Regions from separate parts of the Leptolyngbya sp. AN10 genome, predicted to be linked through region 1. Evidence: predicted binding sites of a transcription regulator. Region 1 holds the regulator's gene; each other region holds the start of a gene.
What was found. Region 1 encodes NtcA, which controls nitrogen genes in cyanobacteria. Its sites were predicted from a motif close to TTTGTANNNNNNNNTACAAA; they were not measured.
Positions count from the first base shown of each region.

Region 2: a site for NtcA is predicted at 2,096-2,115, ahead of pirA (arginine synthesis PII-interacting regulator PirA). Genes of this name have one in related genera too.
Region 3: a site for NtcA is predicted at 1,198-1,217, ahead of ACQ4M5_RS18600 (DUF6761 family protein). Genes of this name have one in related genera too.
Region 4: a site for NtcA is predicted at 1,787-1,806, ahead of ACQ4M5_RS21510 (DUF3155 domain-containing protein). Genes of this name have one in related genera too.

Region 1 covers NZ_JBNXVP010000028.1:16,223-20,702, reverse strand. Annotated here, with positions in the region: gene ACQ4M5_RS29375 (sensor histidine kinase) at 1-320, opposite strand, end outside; gene ACQ4M5_RS29370 (PHP domain-containing protein) at 694-1,389, shown strand; gene ACQ4M5_RS29365 (YdeI/OmpD-associated family protein) at 1,375-1,977, opposite strand; gene ntcA (global nitrogen regulator NtcA) at 2,340-2,978, shown strand; gene ACQ4M5_RS29355 (DUF3084 domain-containing protein) at 3,096-4,480, shown strand, end outside.
Region 2 covers NZ_JBNXVP010000005.1:164,392-168,871, reverse strand. Annotated here, with positions in the region: gene ACQ4M5_RS09135 (ion channel) at 1-332, opposite strand, end outside; gene ACQ4M5_RS09130 (glycoside hydrolase family 76 protein) at 385-1,752, opposite strand; gene pirA (arginine synthesis PII-interacting regulator PirA) at 2,184-2,336, shown strand; gene ACQ4M5_RS09120 (hypothetical protein) at 2,418-2,582, opposite strand; gene moaC (cyclic pyranopterin monophosphate synthase MoaC) at 2,708-3,214, opposite strand; tRNA gene ACQ4M5_RS09110 (tRNA-Arg) at 3,253-3,326, shown strand; gene ACQ4M5_RS09105 (hypothetical protein) at 3,426-4,076, opposite strand; gene ACQ4M5_RS09100 (YbjQ family protein) at 4,249-4,480, opposite strand, start outside.
Region 3 covers NZ_JBNXVP010000012.1:161,398-165,877, forward strand. Annotated here, with positions in the region: gene ACQ4M5_RS18590 (hypothetical protein) at 1-301, shown strand, start outside; gene ACQ4M5_RS18595 (response regulator transcription factor) at 364-1,140, opposite strand; gene ACQ4M5_RS18600 (DUF6761 family protein) at 1,372-1,614, shown strand; gene grxD (Grx4 family monothiol glutaredoxin) at 1,654-1,974, opposite strand; gene ACQ4M5_RS18610 (BolA family protein) at 1,998-2,243, opposite strand; gene ACQ4M5_RS18615 (caspase family protein) at 2,310-3,845, opposite strand; gene ACQ4M5_RS18620 (hypothetical protein) at 3,981-4,361, shown strand.
Region 4 covers NZ_JBNXVP010000015.1:169,880-174,359, reverse strand. Annotated here, with positions in the region: gene ACQ4M5_RS21520 (S-layer homology domain-containing protein) at 1-283, shown strand, start outside; gene ACQ4M5_RS21515 (GAF domain-containing sensor histidine kinase) at 304-1,548, opposite strand; gene ACQ4M5_RS21510 (DUF3155 domain-containing protein) at 1,841-2,155, shown strand; gene ACQ4M5_RS21505 (cofactor assembly of complex C subunit B) at 2,333-2,854, opposite strand; gene ACQ4M5_RS21500 (PadR family transcriptional regulator) at 2,915-3,307, opposite strand; gene ACQ4M5_RS21495 (response regulator) at 4,180-4,480, opposite strand, start outside.

The sequences.
Region 1 (4,480 bases):
CTCATCACCTGCAAATCGAGCAAACTCGTCACCACCTGCAAATTATTTTTAATCCGGTGATGAATCTCACGCAGAAGAATCTCTTTTTCGCGCACCGAGGCTCGTAACTGCTCGATCGTCGAACTTGATTCCGCCTGCTGAATCACGGTTCGTGCCGTCTGCAAAACCTCGATCGCGGACTGTAACTCTTGCTGAATCTCAACTTGGACTGGGGAACTCACGGTAGACTGAGCCAAAAGGCGATCGCGAATTGAAGCCAGACGCTGCCGAATTGCTTCTACCTGTTGGGCGAACCCGCCATTATTCGTACTAGAAATCATGTTTTCAGGAACTCAACCAAAATCAGCCGATATGCCGCTGCGAGGACGATTGAGAGGGGCGACATCAATTCGTCCCGCAGAGTGCTCCAAGGAATGCACTGCATAAAATTGCAACTCACAACAGGAACACGACTACGGGCGGGAACTCACTTGAATCAATGCAACTAAAATGCAACTAGGGGGGATTGGCTATATACCCTATCATCGAATGCGGTGCCGCACAAATCGCAGATGTGCCACTTTTGCTCATGTGACTAATGAATGACATCAGGTATACTCAATACCCTGAGTGTTTAATACTGAAACGATTTTTTAAGCAGTGCATTACATTAGATGTAGTCCCGTGACATGGCAGTGACGTTTGAGGCGATTTATGACTGCTCATCTTGCTTCGAGTTCGACAATGACCCCCCAAGCCGCGCAGGATGCGGTAGCGCTACGACAGGTTTTTGCATCGCTGACGGCTAAAAGTTGCCCGCTCACCTACAATTTCCACATGCACACGACGCATTCGGATGGGCAGCTACACCCTGAAGCGTTAGCACAACAAGCGATCGATCTTTCGCTCAAAGGATTCGCGATTACGGATCACCATCAGATCAGCGGATACCAAATGGCACAGCGCTATATGGAGACGCAATCAGGGACAGAGTTGCCGCAGTTGTGGACGGGAACCGAGATTACGTCTCGCTTGCTCGAAACTGAGGTACATATTCTCGGATTTGCGTTTGATCCAAATCATGCGGCGATCGCGTCTTATCTCCAAGGTTCTGCGCCTCAAGGCGATCGCGCTCAAGCAGCACGAGTGATCAGTGCGATTCAGCAAGCAGGCGGGATTGCGGTGTTGGCACATCCAGCGCGATATCGTCGATCGGTGGATGAGTTGATTCCAGCAGCGGCAATGGTGGGAATTGATGGGGTGGAAGCGTTTTACGCCTACAACAATCCAAAGCCGTGGATGCCGAGTCCAAAAGAGACGGCACGGGTGACAGAGTTGCAGGCTACGTTTGGATTGCTCAGTTCTTGTGGAACCGATACGCATGGGATGAACTTGCTACAGCGGCTTTGAAGATGCCTGATCGAGCGGTGATCGCTTTTCAACCGCAGCCATCACCGTTTTTTCGATTCGATTCTGTCGAGTTTCAGAACGTTTGGCACTCTCGATCCAATAGAGAATTACTTTCTTGGTCGAGTTGCTGAACGTCTGAAAATTTTGTTGTGCGATCGCGTTCTTTTCCAATGCGTCAATCAAATCGGGCGGCATGATCAAAGCCTCGATCGCATCCAAAGAAGTCCAAGATCCGTCGAGTTTTGCCGCTTCAATTTTTCTGATCCCCGCCTCGGTCATTAATCCTTCGGCAATTAACTCCTCAATGTATTGCTTGTTGAGTTTCGACCAAACGCTTTTCGGTTTTCGGGGCGTAAAAATCTGCATATAGCGATCGTCATCCAACGATTTCGCTTTGCTATCAATCCACCCAAAACAGAGTGCTTCTTTCACCGCTTCACTGTATCGAATACTTGGCTTTCCGCTTTTTACTTTGTAGTAGATTAGCCAAATTCCGATCGCGGTTTCATAATTTTGTTTGAGCCAATTTCGCCAAGCGACTCTGTCGATCGCTTCGGTTTTGTCTAGCTGATCTTCAAACTTCGGCATCGCTAAATGGCTAAAAGGTGATTCTCTTTATTCAAATCATTAACATTTCCTTAACACTTCCCTCTGAATCCTGGTTGCTTTCACGCTATGATGTGTGGAAATTATTGAGAATCTTTAAAACAAGATCCCAATAGTACTGAAAAAAACCGGTCTAAACTTAGAAATTTTACAGAGATTTTCAGAATCAAAGCGAAAATGTAGCGCAGCGTACAAAAACCATTTGATGAGTCAGTTTTAGTGGTCTAAAGTCATCGATTGTTCACAAAGTGCACATCGCGTTACTGACTCGGTAAACTGCTCCAGTTTCACTCGATACGACAAGGAAAGAAATGGTAGTGACCAAGGATAGACCGCTCGCAACAATGTTTCGTCAGATCGGAGGAGGCGCGTATCCTCCCGTTATTGAGACGTTTGAACGCGGCAAAACAATCTTTTTTCCGGGTGATCCAGCCGAACGAGTCTATTTCCTGGTTAAAGGAGCCGTCAAGCTCTCACGAGTGTATGAAGCAGGGGAAGAAATCACCGTTGCGCTGTTAAGAGAAAATAGTGTATTCGGCGTGTTATCACTGATTACCGGACAACGCGCCGATCGCTTTTATCACGCAGTCGCATTTACGCCAGTCGAATTGCTTTCAGTGCCGATCGAACAAGTCGAAAAAGCACTCAAAGAAAATCCGGAACTCTCGATGTTGATGCTGAAAGGCTTATCGTCGCGGATTCTCCAAACCGAGATGATGATCGAAACCCTGGCGCATCGAGATATGGGATCGCGCTTGGTAAGTTTTCTATTGATTCTCTGTCGCGACTTCGGAGTGCCTTCGCAAGAGGGGATCATGATCGATCTGAAGCTGTCGCATCAAGCGATCGCAGAAGCGATTGGATCAACTCGCGTCACTGTGACTCGCTTACTCGGTGATTTGCGTCAGGACAAAATGATCTCGATTCACAAGAAAAAAATCACCGTTCACAATCCTGTAACGCTGAGTCAACAATTCACTTAATTCGCTTAGAATTCTTTCCTGAAAGACGCGCCCGAAGTTTAGAGCGAACAGGCATAATGAAAGGCGAGTCTGGAATTGTCTTAGACCGTCTGGGGCTAGGGTTGTCTTGGGAGTGATATGTCCGATGTCGGGCTGATTTTAATTTTGGTGGTGTTGGTGTTGGGAGGAGCGATCGCGACAATTGGCGATCGTTTGGGGACTCGCGTGGGAAAAGCCCGCCTGAGTCTGTTCAATCTCCGTCCTAAGCAAACCGCTGTCGTGGTGACAATTTTGACCGGAACGCTGATCTCAGCTTCAACGCTTGGCATATTGTTGCTGGCAAGTAAGACGTTTCGTGAAATGTTACTGAACTTCGGGCGGATTCAGACAGAACTGCGCGATCGAGGACGCGACCTTGAAAAAGTGTCCGCTGATTTGAAAGCGACCGATGCTCAGAAGGCGCAAGTCGAAAAGCAATTGGCAGAAGCGCGATCGGAACGTGCTCAAGTCGAAGAGCAATTAAAACGAATTAACGCGAATTTGCAAACCTCGATCAATCGACAACGAGAAACGAATGCTCAACTCCGAACGACAGAAGCGCAGCGAGATGCGACTCGCCAACAATTGGTTGCGGTGTCTGAACAAGCGTTAACGTTACGAACAGGGATCGAGCAACTGCAAGCCGAGCAGCAAAAATTAATCGAGCAGCGTGATCAGGTGAAGGCTCAAATTGCGGAGCGAGATGAAGAAATTGCCGAACGCACGAGCGTGATCGAACAGCGCGATCGAGAAATTAGCGAACGCGATCGGGTCATTGCTCAACGCGGTACAGAGTTGGAAAAATTAGAATCTCAGCTTAAAGAACTAGCCTCTCAACAAGCAGCACTAACTGAAACACTCGGACGATTTGAACGAGATGTTAAGCTGATTCGGAGCGGCGATCTCGCGCTTTATCGAACTCAAGTCTTGTCTTCGGGTGTTGTGCGAGTCGTGGAACCGAGAGGTGCAAGAGTCGCAGTTGATCAATTATTGCAATATGCGAATCAGTCCGCGATTCAAGCGCTTCAACTTGGACGCAATGACCAATTGGTGCAAATTCCAACAGCGGAAGTGGAATCTTTAATCAGCCAGATTAGTGACGGTCAGGATTACCTGGTGCGTGTACAAGCTCGTGCGAATTATGTGAAAGGCGAAAATCGAGGCGTGTCCGTGTACATGAGTGCGGTTCCGAATCGAATTGTGTTTCTGGCGGGAGATACGATCGCGGCTCAAACGATCGATCCGTCTAAACTGTCGGCACAAGATTTTCAGAAATCGATTCAGGATCTCTTCGCAGCATCTAATTCTCGTGCGCGTGTGGCGGGTGTGCTGAATGACAATATCGAAATCGAGAAACTGTTGACTCTTGGATCATTCATTGAGCAGTTACGCCGTTTTCCGACTCCGGTTGAACTTAGAGCAGTCGCATCACAAAACACTTACACGTCAGGACCACTCAAAATAGAATTAGTGGCAGTGCAGAA
Region 2 (4,480 bases), on a different contig from region 1:
ATCGACTGAGCATAAACCGTTTTCGGATACATTGCCCCATATCCGATCGTGGCAAAGGTTTGAATGCTGAAAAAGAAATAGTCTACAAACGACCCCGGTGTAGCATTCGCAATACAGTCTCCCCCTAACAAATAAATCCAGGCAAAGACAACATTGATTCCCAAGTAAACCCCAACCACGATCGCAAAAAACCCCATCCAGGGAACCGTCAGCACCAAATGATAAGGATCACGCCAGTAGGAATACCACGCATTCATTCCTACAATTTGGAAACGTCCACTTTCTTCAACGTGAATCTTAATCCGGCGATGTTTACGATGTCTGAGTCTCAAGGGTCTACCCTCATGGAACGATCGAAGTTTCATGCAAAGTCTAATAATCCGATCACCGAATTATAAGCTGATCGAGATTCAACCAGTTTCGACTTCCTTTCGATTGATTAAAAATGATAGAAACTGTGTTGTTCCCCGCTTTTAACGCAACATTCGGGATCGTTGTCGTATTCCAAACCGTCCAGTTTCCAGTTCCAGGAAAAACGTGAGCATTCACGATCGCTCTTCCATTCACAAAGATAAACCGAGTCGCGTTTCCTGCCGCTGCTGCATAACGCATCACTAGATCAAATCGTCCTGCATTCGGCAAAGTGAAATTAAAATCGACCCATTGCCCATCTCGATTCCACCCTGCAATATACCCTGAGCCTTCGTAACCTGTATAAACCGCTTCTAACACTAAGCTATGAAGTGTAGAAGTTTCAGCTTGCAATACGATCGCAGTTCGACTCGCAACGATCGAAGCATTTAACGCATCCATCGCAGCACTTTGACGCGACGCATCCGCAGTATCGAACTTCTGTCCCCAACACAATCCAAATTGATTTTTGGGATTGCGACATTCCTCCCAAATCGAATCGGCATTGCGAAGAATGAAATCTCGATAGGCTAACTTGTTCACGATACGATACAAGTCCGACAAGTTTCGCATAAAGATCCCTTTGAATTGCGGTCCATCCAATCCACAATTCGGCTCACAAGGTTCACGTAATATGCCATTCGGTGCGAGAAATTTTGTTGCTGCATCCGCGATCGATTGTGCAACCGTCAACAACGATCGGTCATTCGTACACTTCGACAAATCAATCAGCGCTCCCAAAATCACACCTTGATTGTAAGTCCAAGTCGGTTGACCGTTATTCTTGCATTGATCATTCAAACCATCATTGATCAAATTATTTTGATTGATCATTCCCGTTCGACGAAACCAATTCCAGGTTCGATTTGCCCAATCAAGATAACGCTGATCCCTAGTTCTGAGAAACAATCGAGCCGCGATCGCTAAAAACAACTCATTCGAGATCGCATTCTTATACTTATGTTCTTTGTTCCACCAAATCCCGCCACCACACTTGTTATCCCAACCTTTGGTCATGTCGTTAAAGATAACCCTCGACATATCCAAATATCGCGCTTCACCAGTGAGATCAAAGGCTTTGATCCAAGTCAGTGCCCACCAACCCTCATCATCGTAAAATTCATTTAAGAAGTTGTTACGTTTGTTCTTCTCAAATGTATTAAAAATATTAGTTCGATACGTTAAGGAATCAGTAAACGTGCAGTAATCGATCGTGGTTTCCAACACGTTCGCACTATTCCACCAACCTGTTGTATTCCACAGTCCCGTTGCAGTGTTGTAAAACGTTTGAAGCGTTGCCATTCCCGCATCCGCTCGTTCTCGATAAGTTGCAGCACACATTCTATTTCTTCCAATCACGCTACTGTGTGTTATAACGCAATCACTTAGATTTGCTCCTCACCTAAACAGAAGCAATTTAACGCCTCGTGTTGGAATTCGATTTTAAGTTACCTTAAATCTTCAATCTCAAATAAGCCATTTTCAAGTCTCTTGTTCATCACATTCGCCCGCCCCGGATTAGAAACCTACCGTGTACACACAAGTCGAATCATTCTTGATTCGTCGGTCATTGCCGAGATCCTTCGCCTCCTAAATCCCTCATCCTGGCGGACTTTGAAGGACGAACCCTTTTTAGAATTGGAGAACTCTTAACCCGAACTGACGTTAGAAAAAATGTGAATTTTTTGTAGCAACAGCTACCGTTTCAAGGGACTGATGCTAAAATTAAATCATGGTGATAAGAAAAACTGACCTCTAGGAAAAATTAAGTTATGAATAGAAATCGTCTCCACTCGGCAGAAGTTTCAAGACTGCATCGTGAGAACCTACAGCGGAATCTGCAACGTCGAATGGATGCAGCGAAAGCTCGTGGTGATCAGGCATTGCTTCGGATGCTTGAAGCAGAAGCAAACTACCTGAAATAATCTCTTCACTTTCTGAATCTCGAACTGAGCGCGACACCCGCCGCGCTTTTTTAATGGCTGAAATGGCTCACCTTGAATGGCTTATCGTGGCAGTCGAGTACCAAAATCGAGCGTAAACCAGACCGAATCCAACAGTAATAAATACTCTTCAGCCGATAAATTCCCAGAATGGCAGCAAGATTCCAGCGCTTGAGCGATCGAATTAAACAGCGCTTCTGAAAGTTCTAATTCACTAAATTGTTTCATGATCGAGGATACCAACTTGGAAATGCCGAGAAACTGAACAATTGGGGGCAGTGTCAAGCAGGGTTTCTCTGAGTATATAGATTTTCCCAGAAAAACTTTCCGTGTATCCTCGCTTTACCGAAAATTTACTGACCCGATTCCCGCGAATAATCTCCGGATTTGCCTCCTGTTTTATTCAGAAGATAGATCTGCTCGATCGTAATGGACTTCTCGATCGCTTTCGCCATGTCGTACAAGGTTAAAGCCGCGATCGAAGCTGCCGTCAGCGCTTCCATTTCCACACCCGTTTCCGCTTTAATTTTCACCGTTGCCTGAATTTCGTATCCAGGTAGCTCCGGTTTTGGCAAAATGTTCACCTCGACTTTCTGAATCGGCAAGGGATGACAGAGCGGAATCAGGTTCGAGGTTTGTTTCGCCGCCATGATTCCCGCAATTCGAGCCGTACCGAGAACATCGCCTTTCGGGGAATTGCCCGACTCGATCGCGTTCATCGTTTCCGGTTTCATTCGCACTTTTGCGATCGCGGTTGCCTGACGCGCGGTTGCCGATTTTGCCGAGACATCAACCATTTGCGCCTGTCCAGCGGCATCGAGATGGGAAAGCTCGATCGATTTTTCAGAATTTTGTGTCATTTGGGTCAGAACGTTGTATATTAAATAAGTGCTAACAAGGGCTTGTAGCTCAGTGGACTAGAGCACGTGGCTACGGACCACGGTGTCGGGGGTTCGAATCCCTCCTAGCCCGTTTAACATTTTAGGGGTGTCTTGGTGACATCCCTTTTGTTTTTTAAACCTGAAAAAGCCCCCCAGATTCTGAGGGGCGAAATGAATCAAACTTCAAACCTTACATTCCGCGATTCGGCTCAGCATAAGCCGTGGTTGCACGAGGCTTGCGAGTTCCAACTGCTGCACCTGCAAGAGACGCAGCCAAACCAAGCAACGAACCAATCACGAACGACCAGCCAGCGGTTGCAGTCGTACCTGCGATATTACGGGCATCTTGAGCCGAAATATTTGCATTCCCGCCCCCTTGCTGCACATCAGGCAAGCCTGTTTGAGGCAGAGCGCCCCCGGCAACGTTCGCTGCACTCGATACCGCCAAACCAAACGCACCCGAAACACCGCTTGCCAATAGGTAAGCACTCAGAGCCAAAGTGGTCGCCCAAAGAATTGCACCGTTGAGCAATGCCGTACTGCGATTCATCGGACCGCAAGCCCGCGCCATCACCCAGCTACCCAAAAACAGCGAAATCAACAAACTGAGCGTTGCCCAGATTCCGACTGCGCTTGCTACGCCGCCAGCATCCGATCGAGGTGCACCCGAATTCGCGATCGAGGTCGCTCCAATTGCTGCACCCAACGCGCTCAGAATCAACTGAGACACTAATGCAACGGTTAAACCTGCGATAATCGGACCCCAACGAACGCGATCGTGGTAATCACCTGCGACTGGAATGACTGCTGCTTCAGTGACCGGACGATTAGTATATGCCATTGTGAATTGTCTCCTCTAACAGGATAGTTATTTGCAAAGAAATTACTCTTGCCAACACTGTAGAGTTTTCATCGGAAGAATAACTCTACCGAGAGTGAGACGAGGTAGATCCATCGTTAGAGAGAAATATCCAGAGAAATATCGGGGATCACGATCGCGAACATCCGCACGATTAGCGAATTTTCACCGCTGTTCCGGTTGCAGTGATGAGCAAAAGAACGCCAGATTGATCTAAATTAATTGTCCCTGTATTGACTTCGATACCCACGATCGCATTGGCTCCCAGATTTTGCGCCCGTTTTTGCAATTCAGCCAGCGCATTCTGTTGTCCTTGTTCAAACACTCGCTCATAGCCCGCAGTTCGTCCGCCGATGATATCTCTGATTCCAGCAAAAAAATCTTTC
Region 3 (4,480 bases), on a different contig from region 1:
ATTTGTGGATGAAATTGAGCAATCGATTACCGTGTTAGTCAGTCCGATTCTCGAAGCTTATTTTGGAATTGGTGGCGCGATCGAAGAGTTCACCCAGCCTGTGACCCAAACCGTTGAACCGATGTTAAAACAGCATCCAGCTTGTGTCGGTTGCCGCCATTTTCACGGGCAATACTACGGGGATAGTTTATTAGTCTGTGGAATGCACCCGTATGGAATGGCAGAAGGTGTGGAAACCTGCCCGGATAAAGAAGCCGTAACTTGGGGCGTGTTCCACGCTGATGATTCTGAAAATTGGTAATGCGATCGCATTCTTGTATGAGTGCCCTCCGAATAGAATTCGCCCAGGCATTCGGAGGTCTACTACATTCGAGGACGGGGAGCCGAAGCCATCCGAGACACCGGAGCGGTTGCGGCTCTCCGATTCACATGACCATTCGGAGCAGGCAGCGCAGCATTCAAAATCTCTAGATTCAGCCGATAACCGACATTGCGAACGGTCTGAATCAAATTCGGCTGACGTGGATCGATCTCAACCTTTTTCCGCAGCGACAGCACATGAGTATCGACCGTCCGAGGATTGTCAATTTCATCGGGCCAAGCGCGTTCAAGTAACTCCGATCGACTCAACGCCGATCCCCCCGCCTGCGCCAACACATAGAGCAGACTAAATTCTTGCGGCGTTAACTCGATCAATTCCCCTTTGAATCTCACGCGACGATGCACGAGATCAATCTTCAGATCGCCAAAATCCAGATTGATCGGAGGAGCCGCGATCCGTTGCCGACGCATCAGAGCTTCCACTCGTGCAAGAAATTCCTGCATTCCGAACGGTTTGGTTAAATAATCATCCGCACCCGATCGCAATCCTTCGACAATATCCGACTCTGCCGTTCGTGCCGACAACATTAGAATCAAGCACTGCTGCTGTTGTAACCAGCGACAGAACTCCAGACCGCCCCCTGACGGCATTTCGGCATCGAGAATGACGAGATTGGGCTGACGCAGCAAAAACACTTCCCGCGCCTGATGCAGATCAGCGGATTGGTGCACTTGGTAGCCCGCCTGCTGGAGATGCCATCCGAGCAGCGATCGCAGGTGCGGATTTCCTTCAACGATTTGTATGTGAATGGCTCCCACGGGGGCTGATTTCCTCAAAATGCTTGAGATAAGGGTATCAGAGCTTTATCGATGCAATTTGTAACGGGTGCTACTCAGCTAGACTCAGGTTGTACTACGATCCGTTTCCGAATATTCCAATCTGTAGATTTTCGATACAAAGCGAGAGACAGTGAGCCGAAATGTTAAGCTTAGGTAATACCAAAGTGAGTCAGATGTCAAACGGCATCTATTCTTCTCGTCGATCGCATTATGCTTCAAGATTCTTTGACGATCCGCTACTACCAACGCCTCTCCGACAACCTAGTCGAACTCTGGAACCGTGGCTATCGCTTTGATGATCTGCGGCTCTATTTAGACGGTTACTTGTCTGCCCTCAGACACGCGAGTGTGTTGGAACCCTACCAAATCAACCGTCTTGAGGAGGAAATAACTCGCTACATCTATGATCCGTCGAATTTCGATGCCGTGATGCCAGAACCCGATTACCGATAGAGAAGAAAGGGGCGCGTGTGTGCCCCTTCTTTATTGGAATTAGGAGGCGAGTGCGACTTCTACGAGTTGTTGCAGTTCGCCTTTCTGGTACATCTCGATCATGATGTCCGAACCGCCAATAAATTCCCCATTGATGTACACCTGGGGAATCGTGGGCCAGTTCGAGAATTCTTTGATGCCCTGACGGACTTCGGGGTTTTCTAGCACGTCTACGGTTTCGTAAGGGACTCCGAGCGTGTTGAGAATTTGCACGACATTGTTAGAGAATCCACACATGGGCATGAGTTTAGTGCCCTTCATGAAAACCATGATTTTGTTGGTGTCAACCAGGTTTTTGATTTGTTGTTGAGCGTCTGACATAGGGATTTAAGAGGGGGTAAACGTTAGTTTTTGGTCGCCCATTCTTCGGGCGTGAAGGTGTTGAGGGAAAGCGCGTGAATTGCCTCGGTGGAAAGCGCCTGTTTCACCGCACCATAGACGAGTTGATGCTGTTGAACGCGCCGTTTTCCAGCAAACTCAGAAGAGATGACCGTGACTTCAAAATGCTCACCATCGGGACTATTGACCGCAACTTGAGCATCCGGTAATCCTGTTTTGATCATTGCCTCAACTTGATCCGGGCTAATCATTCTTTCTCCTCGTGATTGATTCGCGACTGTTTCTTCTCTAGTCTAGCGGGAGATGCCAGAGAATTTTTATCGCGATCGTCGCCATTGCTGAATTGCTTTTTGTGCTTCGGCATACACTTCAGGGCGATCTTTGGGCACGAGTTGGGCGGCAGCGATCGCTTGCTGAAACTGCTTCTGTGCGGCTCTTTGGCGGGCAATGTCAAGAATATTCCGACTCCAGCGATCGATGTCTTGTTGTGCCTGAGCATAAAGCGGATCGCTCGGCGGAATTTCACGGGCGCGGACGATCGCTCTACTCGCATCGGAGGCAAGAGTGGGCTTGATCAGCGATCGGGCTTCATTCAGAATTTGAGTCGAAGATTCGGTAGTCGGACTCGGAGATGCCACTGCTGTTGGAGCAATCTGAGTCTTCGCAGTTTGTTGCTGTCCGCCCATAAACGCTGACCAATTTCGGAACAAAACACCGAGCAGTAAGACCAATAGAATCGCACTGCCGCCAAATAGAAGCCGTTCCCAAAACATCTGATCCTGACCGTCGGATTCTGGAGGAATCGGAGAAGAAATCGGAGCGGGATCAGGAATCGGATCAGACAGAGTGAGATCGGGAACTGGCTGAGAAACTGTTAAATCAGGAGCCGGGTCAGAAATCGTTAGATCTGGTATCGGCTCTGGATCATGGATTTCTACTGGGTCAAGTCGGAATTGATCGGGAATTTCTTCTTGAGATGCTTCTGCGGTTGCGCCCATGATCGTGGACGGATTGATGAAATCACCGAATGGAGAATCACTCTCGCTTGTGAGATACAAGTCATCTTCGATCGCGAACGGATTCGAGTTTGCTGCCACCCAAGAATCGGTTTCCGCCCAATTCACAGGCATGACCACTTGATAAAGCTGGTCGGGATCAGAAACGACGAGAACCGGATCTTGTAGCGGTCGATCGCTGTGATCACATAGTTCTGGTAAGCGCAGTTTGAGAAAATCTTCGAGAGCAGACAGCGTTGAACATTGATGCGATCGCAATCCCTCCAACAACGCCTGAGTAAAGAGTCCGTGATTGTAAGCGGGCGCTTCATGAGAAAACTGTTCTGGACGGCAAGAAAGCATCGTAGGGATGCCATACTCCCGTGATAATGCAGCCGTTTGAGACCCAATTTTCTCATTGGAAACCGACGAAGAACGATTGAAATCGAGCAGGACAAAAATCTTTTGAGTTGGAAGCGATCGTAAAGTTTGAAAGAGAGTACGAACCGAGAATCCGGTTTCTTTAACGCGATTGGGATCAGCATCGATTGGTAATAGAAAATCTTCACCATCGACACAAATTCCATAGCCGCTGAAGTAGCACCATAAGCCATCTTCGGGCTGAATCTTTTCCTTGATAACTTTTATCCAATACTGCAAATTCTCGTGATTTGGATCAGTGGAATGTCCGAGTAAATCCGGAGAAGTATCGGTGAGTAGTAAGCAATGATCAGGTAAAAATCCAGCATCACTCACCAGACTTTCACAGAGAGATTGGGCATCCGGTTGGGCAAAATGAAGAGGTTGAAGGAACTGGTAGTGATTGATTCCGACTGCGATCGCCCAATAATTGCTCATCCCGATACCTCAACTGTTTAGAAAGATTCGCGCAAACACATCATAGAAAAAAACTGCTTTTTTGCAGCAAAAATCTATCCGTCAACTAACATGATTCACAACTTTTCCCGTATTGTTCGTTTTTTGACTTCTCCTATGAATTTTCGTTCTTCGGTGGTTCTGAGTCTACTTACGCTTGGATGTGGTGTTTCAGTTTGGGGAATCGAAGCGATCGCGAATCCGGTCTCCGTTCAGGCTTATACGGCTCGGATGGAGGTAATGCTCGATCGCACTGCCAATGAGACGTATGAAGGAATGGTGCGTCGGGCGGAATTGGTCGCACGAACGGCAGCGCAACGGGGATTCGATCGGGATTTGTTGGCGGATCAGGTGTCGGTGATTGTGGTGGGACGTAATGGCGGAATGGCGGCTCCGGTCGTTACGTTGTGGGTGACGCGATCGCAGTGGCAGCAACGTCCAGAGGTGCGACGCTGGGCAACGTATTATCGGAATTCGTCGGCGCTATTGGGATTTTAGCGATCGACCTTGCTCTGACTTTAGAGCAGTAGAAGTTTAGATTAGGACATCCTCGGAGTCGCCCCCAAACCCCCAATTCTGGGGGCTTAAGACTCTTGCTCCCCCAAACTTGGGGGCTG
Region 4 (4,480 bases), on a different contig from region 1:
CGCTGCCACTTCTGAACCGATTACGACCACTGAAACCGTTCGTCGTGGTGCAAACACTGGCACGATCCTAAAGGATGCTGCGTTAGGTAGTGCGGCGGCTGCGGGTATTGCGGCAGTGACAGGCGATCGTAATATTCGAGCAGGTGAAGTCTTGATCGGAACGGGTGTCGGCGCACTGGCTGGATTGATCTTCGGTGGCAATCGAATTGACTTGATCTCGATTCGTCCAAACACCAATCTGAACGTTCAACTCACCAGCCCGTTGACCCTTCCACGTTCCTAATTTTCCACGAAGGGTGAAGTTTAGGCTTCATCCATCTGAAGTTCAACGACAAAACTTGTCCCCTGATTCGGGGGTTGGTCATCTTCACTGAGCCAACCCTCGTTTTTTAATGGGCTAAAGACCTGAATCGATCCGTGCATTTGTTCGATTAATCGACGTGCGATCGCTAAACCCAATCCCGTTCCTGGAATTTCTCCATCTGCCTGCACTCCCCGGTAATGTCGCTCAAATAATCGCTCTAAATCTTCAGACGGAATTCCATATCCGGTATCGCTCACCCAAACATTAACGCGATCGCGAATCTCATTCGCTCGGATATGCACCTCTCCACCTGATGGCGTGTATTTGAGTGCATTATCAATCAGATTACTCAATACCTCTCTTAATGCTCCAGGATTGGCGGAAACAGGCGGAAGAAAATTCGGAATTTCTGTCTGAATTAAAAGCCCTTTTTCTTGCGCGATCGCTTCAGCCGTTTCAATCAGCGGCAACAGAATTTCATTCACCGAACAGGGTGTCAATTCGATGTTTGAAGTCGTGAGAACTCCTGCGGGTAAGAGTGGGATCGGACGACCGACGAGAGAAGCATCCTCCGCTAGAACATCCACAGAATCTAGATCGATCGCTGCATCGAACTGCTGTAGAAGTTCTTGTAATCGATCGCTTTCTCTCAGAATACTTCCAGCGATTTCTCGATTCGGGTCGCCTGCCTGTAATTTTTTAACTAATAATTTTCCAAACGTTCGTAACGCCGTTAACGGGCTTTTTAACTGGTGCAACAAATTATCTAAGACATCATGCTGTTGAGACTGCCTCGATCGATGTTGCCGTTGAGATTGATCGAGCCATTGAGCGCGTTGATCCATCACACACGCCAGTGATAACGTATTCGCGATTCGTTCCACCTGCGATCGCTCCCAACTCGTCCAAGGTCGATCGTCTCGCTCAGTCACGAGCAAGCCAAACACCAATTCTTCGTGAATCAGCGGCAAAACTAACTGCCTCGGCTGTGTGATCCCGGCTTCGGGGATCGAGTCAATTTCGGGAAGGGATTCGACAGCCGCAGGAAGCGCCAAACGATTCGATCGCTCTAAAGCCACAGCAGTATCCGGATACGCTGCGATCGGCATTAAACGGGCTTGAGAACTCTCAACTAATTCTTCCGTAAGATAGATTACGCTGAGTGATGCCCCCATCGCTTGAGTCAATAACGCAATTTGCGATCGACATAACTCAATGAATTCGGAACTTGTAGGCATCAGCATCTGTTTTCTGGCAGATTTTGTGAAAAAAAGAGTTGACGATAAGTAATTTTTCTTATTAATTTAATAGATAGCTCTGATCCCCAACACTTAAGCATCGACTTTCCTTAATCTTTGTGAGTGTAAACACTCCCGTTCTAGGTTACATAGCAAGAATCTAGAAAAATAAAATTAAGAAATTGTATAGATGCGTTAAGAGAAGTTGAAGTCTGGGGCTGGAACTGATATATTTTCGACGGGTTTTGTAACGAACATTACAACTTTCGGCAGTTTGGAACCTAAGGAGGTAAAGGGTTTGGCAAGGAGACGTAAACGGAAAAGTCGGAGACGGCAAGAGGGAAGACGGATCTTAGAAAGCGTTCCTCAGTTTAGCATTGAGTGTGGCGAAGATAAGCCCGTGACTGCCGCTCGCAAGTTCATCCACGCTGAAGGCATCGCGCCGCCCGCGCTGTTACTGGTTAAGAGAAACGAGCATACCACGGATCGTTACTTCTGGGCTGAAAAAGGACTGTTCGGCGCTCAATACGTCGAAGAAAACCACTTCTTATTCCCCAGTCTGAGAACCTCTGAAGATGAAGTCGATGTTGCTGTTCCATCCCGGAGCCGCTAACCATCATTTCTAGAAACGGCTCATTTTATCGATCGCTGGCTCTGAATGCGAGTGCAACTGTAGCCGTGTTTGGTTACGGGTTCAATTGAGTTAGGCGATATCATTCCCAGCATTCACCTATGTTAAAAGCTCCCCTCAACGCATCGAAGGGAGCTTTTACGTTTGGTGGAATAGTTTCTATTCCGCCTTCAATTCCAAAGTCCGCTGCAACTCCGCCAACTCATCTCGATGCGCCTTCACGGTAATGACACTTTGAGACGCATCCGAACCTGGCTCCACCTTCAGCGACACTTGCTCAACGCGACCTGCCCCTTTCCAGTAGAAAACTCCTGCCAACGGGGATAAGAACACCAACCCAAACCAAAAATTTGACCAATCGGGCAGCACCATCGAGAGGACGAGCACAAGGCACAACACACCGATCGAGGCAAGAAACGACAGAAACACTGCCAGAAAAACGCTCGGACGAACATCGCCCTCAAACGTGACCTGGTTAAGATTCGCGTCGATCGCTGCCACTCGATACGATCGCTGCCCGAAATAAGCACGTAACTGAGACAGCAAAGAATCTTCGGACTGGTCAGATAGCAAGCGCACTTCCTGAGTTCGATCTTTGACTGAGGCGCGAATGAAGAAAAACAGCCCAATCATCAATAGAACCGTCAGAAGAAACGTCGAGGCAATTACAGGCTGAGTCATGGCGCAACAAAGAACGAAAAATCTCAATTACACCACTTTAAACAACAACGGGGTCATTGTTTATTTCTCGGCACCGCTGACCTGGGGAATTCCCGAATTTTCTTTGGCAGTTTCACGCTTCACAGCATACTCGTGCCAAAGACGGGCGAGATCTTGCGCTTGCGGCATGGCTTCAGATTTAATCTGATACATGCGACGAGGGCGACCCCGACCCTCTACTTTCTTCCAGTAGCCTGTGACCATTTCTTCATCTTCGAGAAACTTCAGGGCACTGTAAAGAACAGTATCGGATAGACGATAGAGCGGATATTCGGTTTCAAGTAGCTGAATTAACTCGGTTCCGTAAGAGTCTCCCCGTAAGAGAACGGCGAGAACGTAACAGACCGCCAATTCCTTGTTGAGATAGAAGGGTGGCGGATCTTTGAAAAATTGATAAATGTCCTCAAATTTCATCTGTCTGATTCCAGGCGTGTGAAATAACTTGCTTGAGAAAGCGATGCAATATCGACAACTCAGCATTGGCTTATTTAGATTAACAGTCACATCTCGGAGGTTGCCGTCCCTCTAAGGGATTAATCCTCCCGCGTGAAATATTAAACTAACTCGAATGGCTTACGCGATTAAACACAAGAGACAACTCTACAATTCAGGGAACTCATTCGATGGGTTTGTCATGGGTTTGTCTATGTGGATATCGCCACAATTCGATCGCAGTTCTGAGTGGGGGCTAGTCGCAATTCAGTTAAGCAATTTCAGAAAATTAGTGCTGAAGAATTAGGGCAATTCCATTGAGATCTTGACGATCGCGTGTAGATGACACCCACCTTATCAATGCGCTTCTCTTGCAACAGCAATCTCATTAAGTTGCTTAACTTCCACAAATTGTACCTCTCGATTCTAAACTTGATTTGCTAATTTGTGGGTCGTAAAGTAAATTAGCTTGTCTCAGTTCTAAGAGTTTTCAAGGATTTGCCACTTTTTGAAGAAATATTTCAATCAAATCTGATTGCTGTGAGCAAACTGGGCAATTTGACTGAGTAAATTTGCAGTGTACTTTCCTCGATCGAGCTTCCATCCAATGCTTTCTCCCTCTATCCCAAAAGTGGTTTGGACAAAAAGAGGAAATTTTGGCTTTCTCAAAGCGAAAAATCCTAAATCAGATCAAACGCGGCACTCATCCTCACACAAATCGCGCCAAATCTGACAGATTTCTCATCTAGTTTAGCGTCCGTAGCGATCGCGAAAGATAATTTTTGTTTCACCGTCTGAAATTCGGGTGAGTGGCGAAATCCCGACGACGGTACTTAGGAAAAGTTCCCAATAAATTAAACTAATCCAGATCTGAGCGCCACCACAGCAGCTTGAACGCGATCGTCTACCGCCAGTTTATTCATAATGCCGCGCACGTGTGTTTTCACCGTATTCGGACTGAGGTAGAGTTTCCCAGCAATTTCAGGATTGCTTAAGCCTTCGACCATGAGTTTAAGCACTTCGAGTTCGCGCTGGGAAAGTTGCCCGATCGTACTGTCCGTCATGGGCGGCTTGAGATGTTCGATCACGCGGCGGGCGATTTGTGGATCAAGATAAGTCGCGCCTTCGGAAGCGGCAGCGATCGCGGCAATTAAT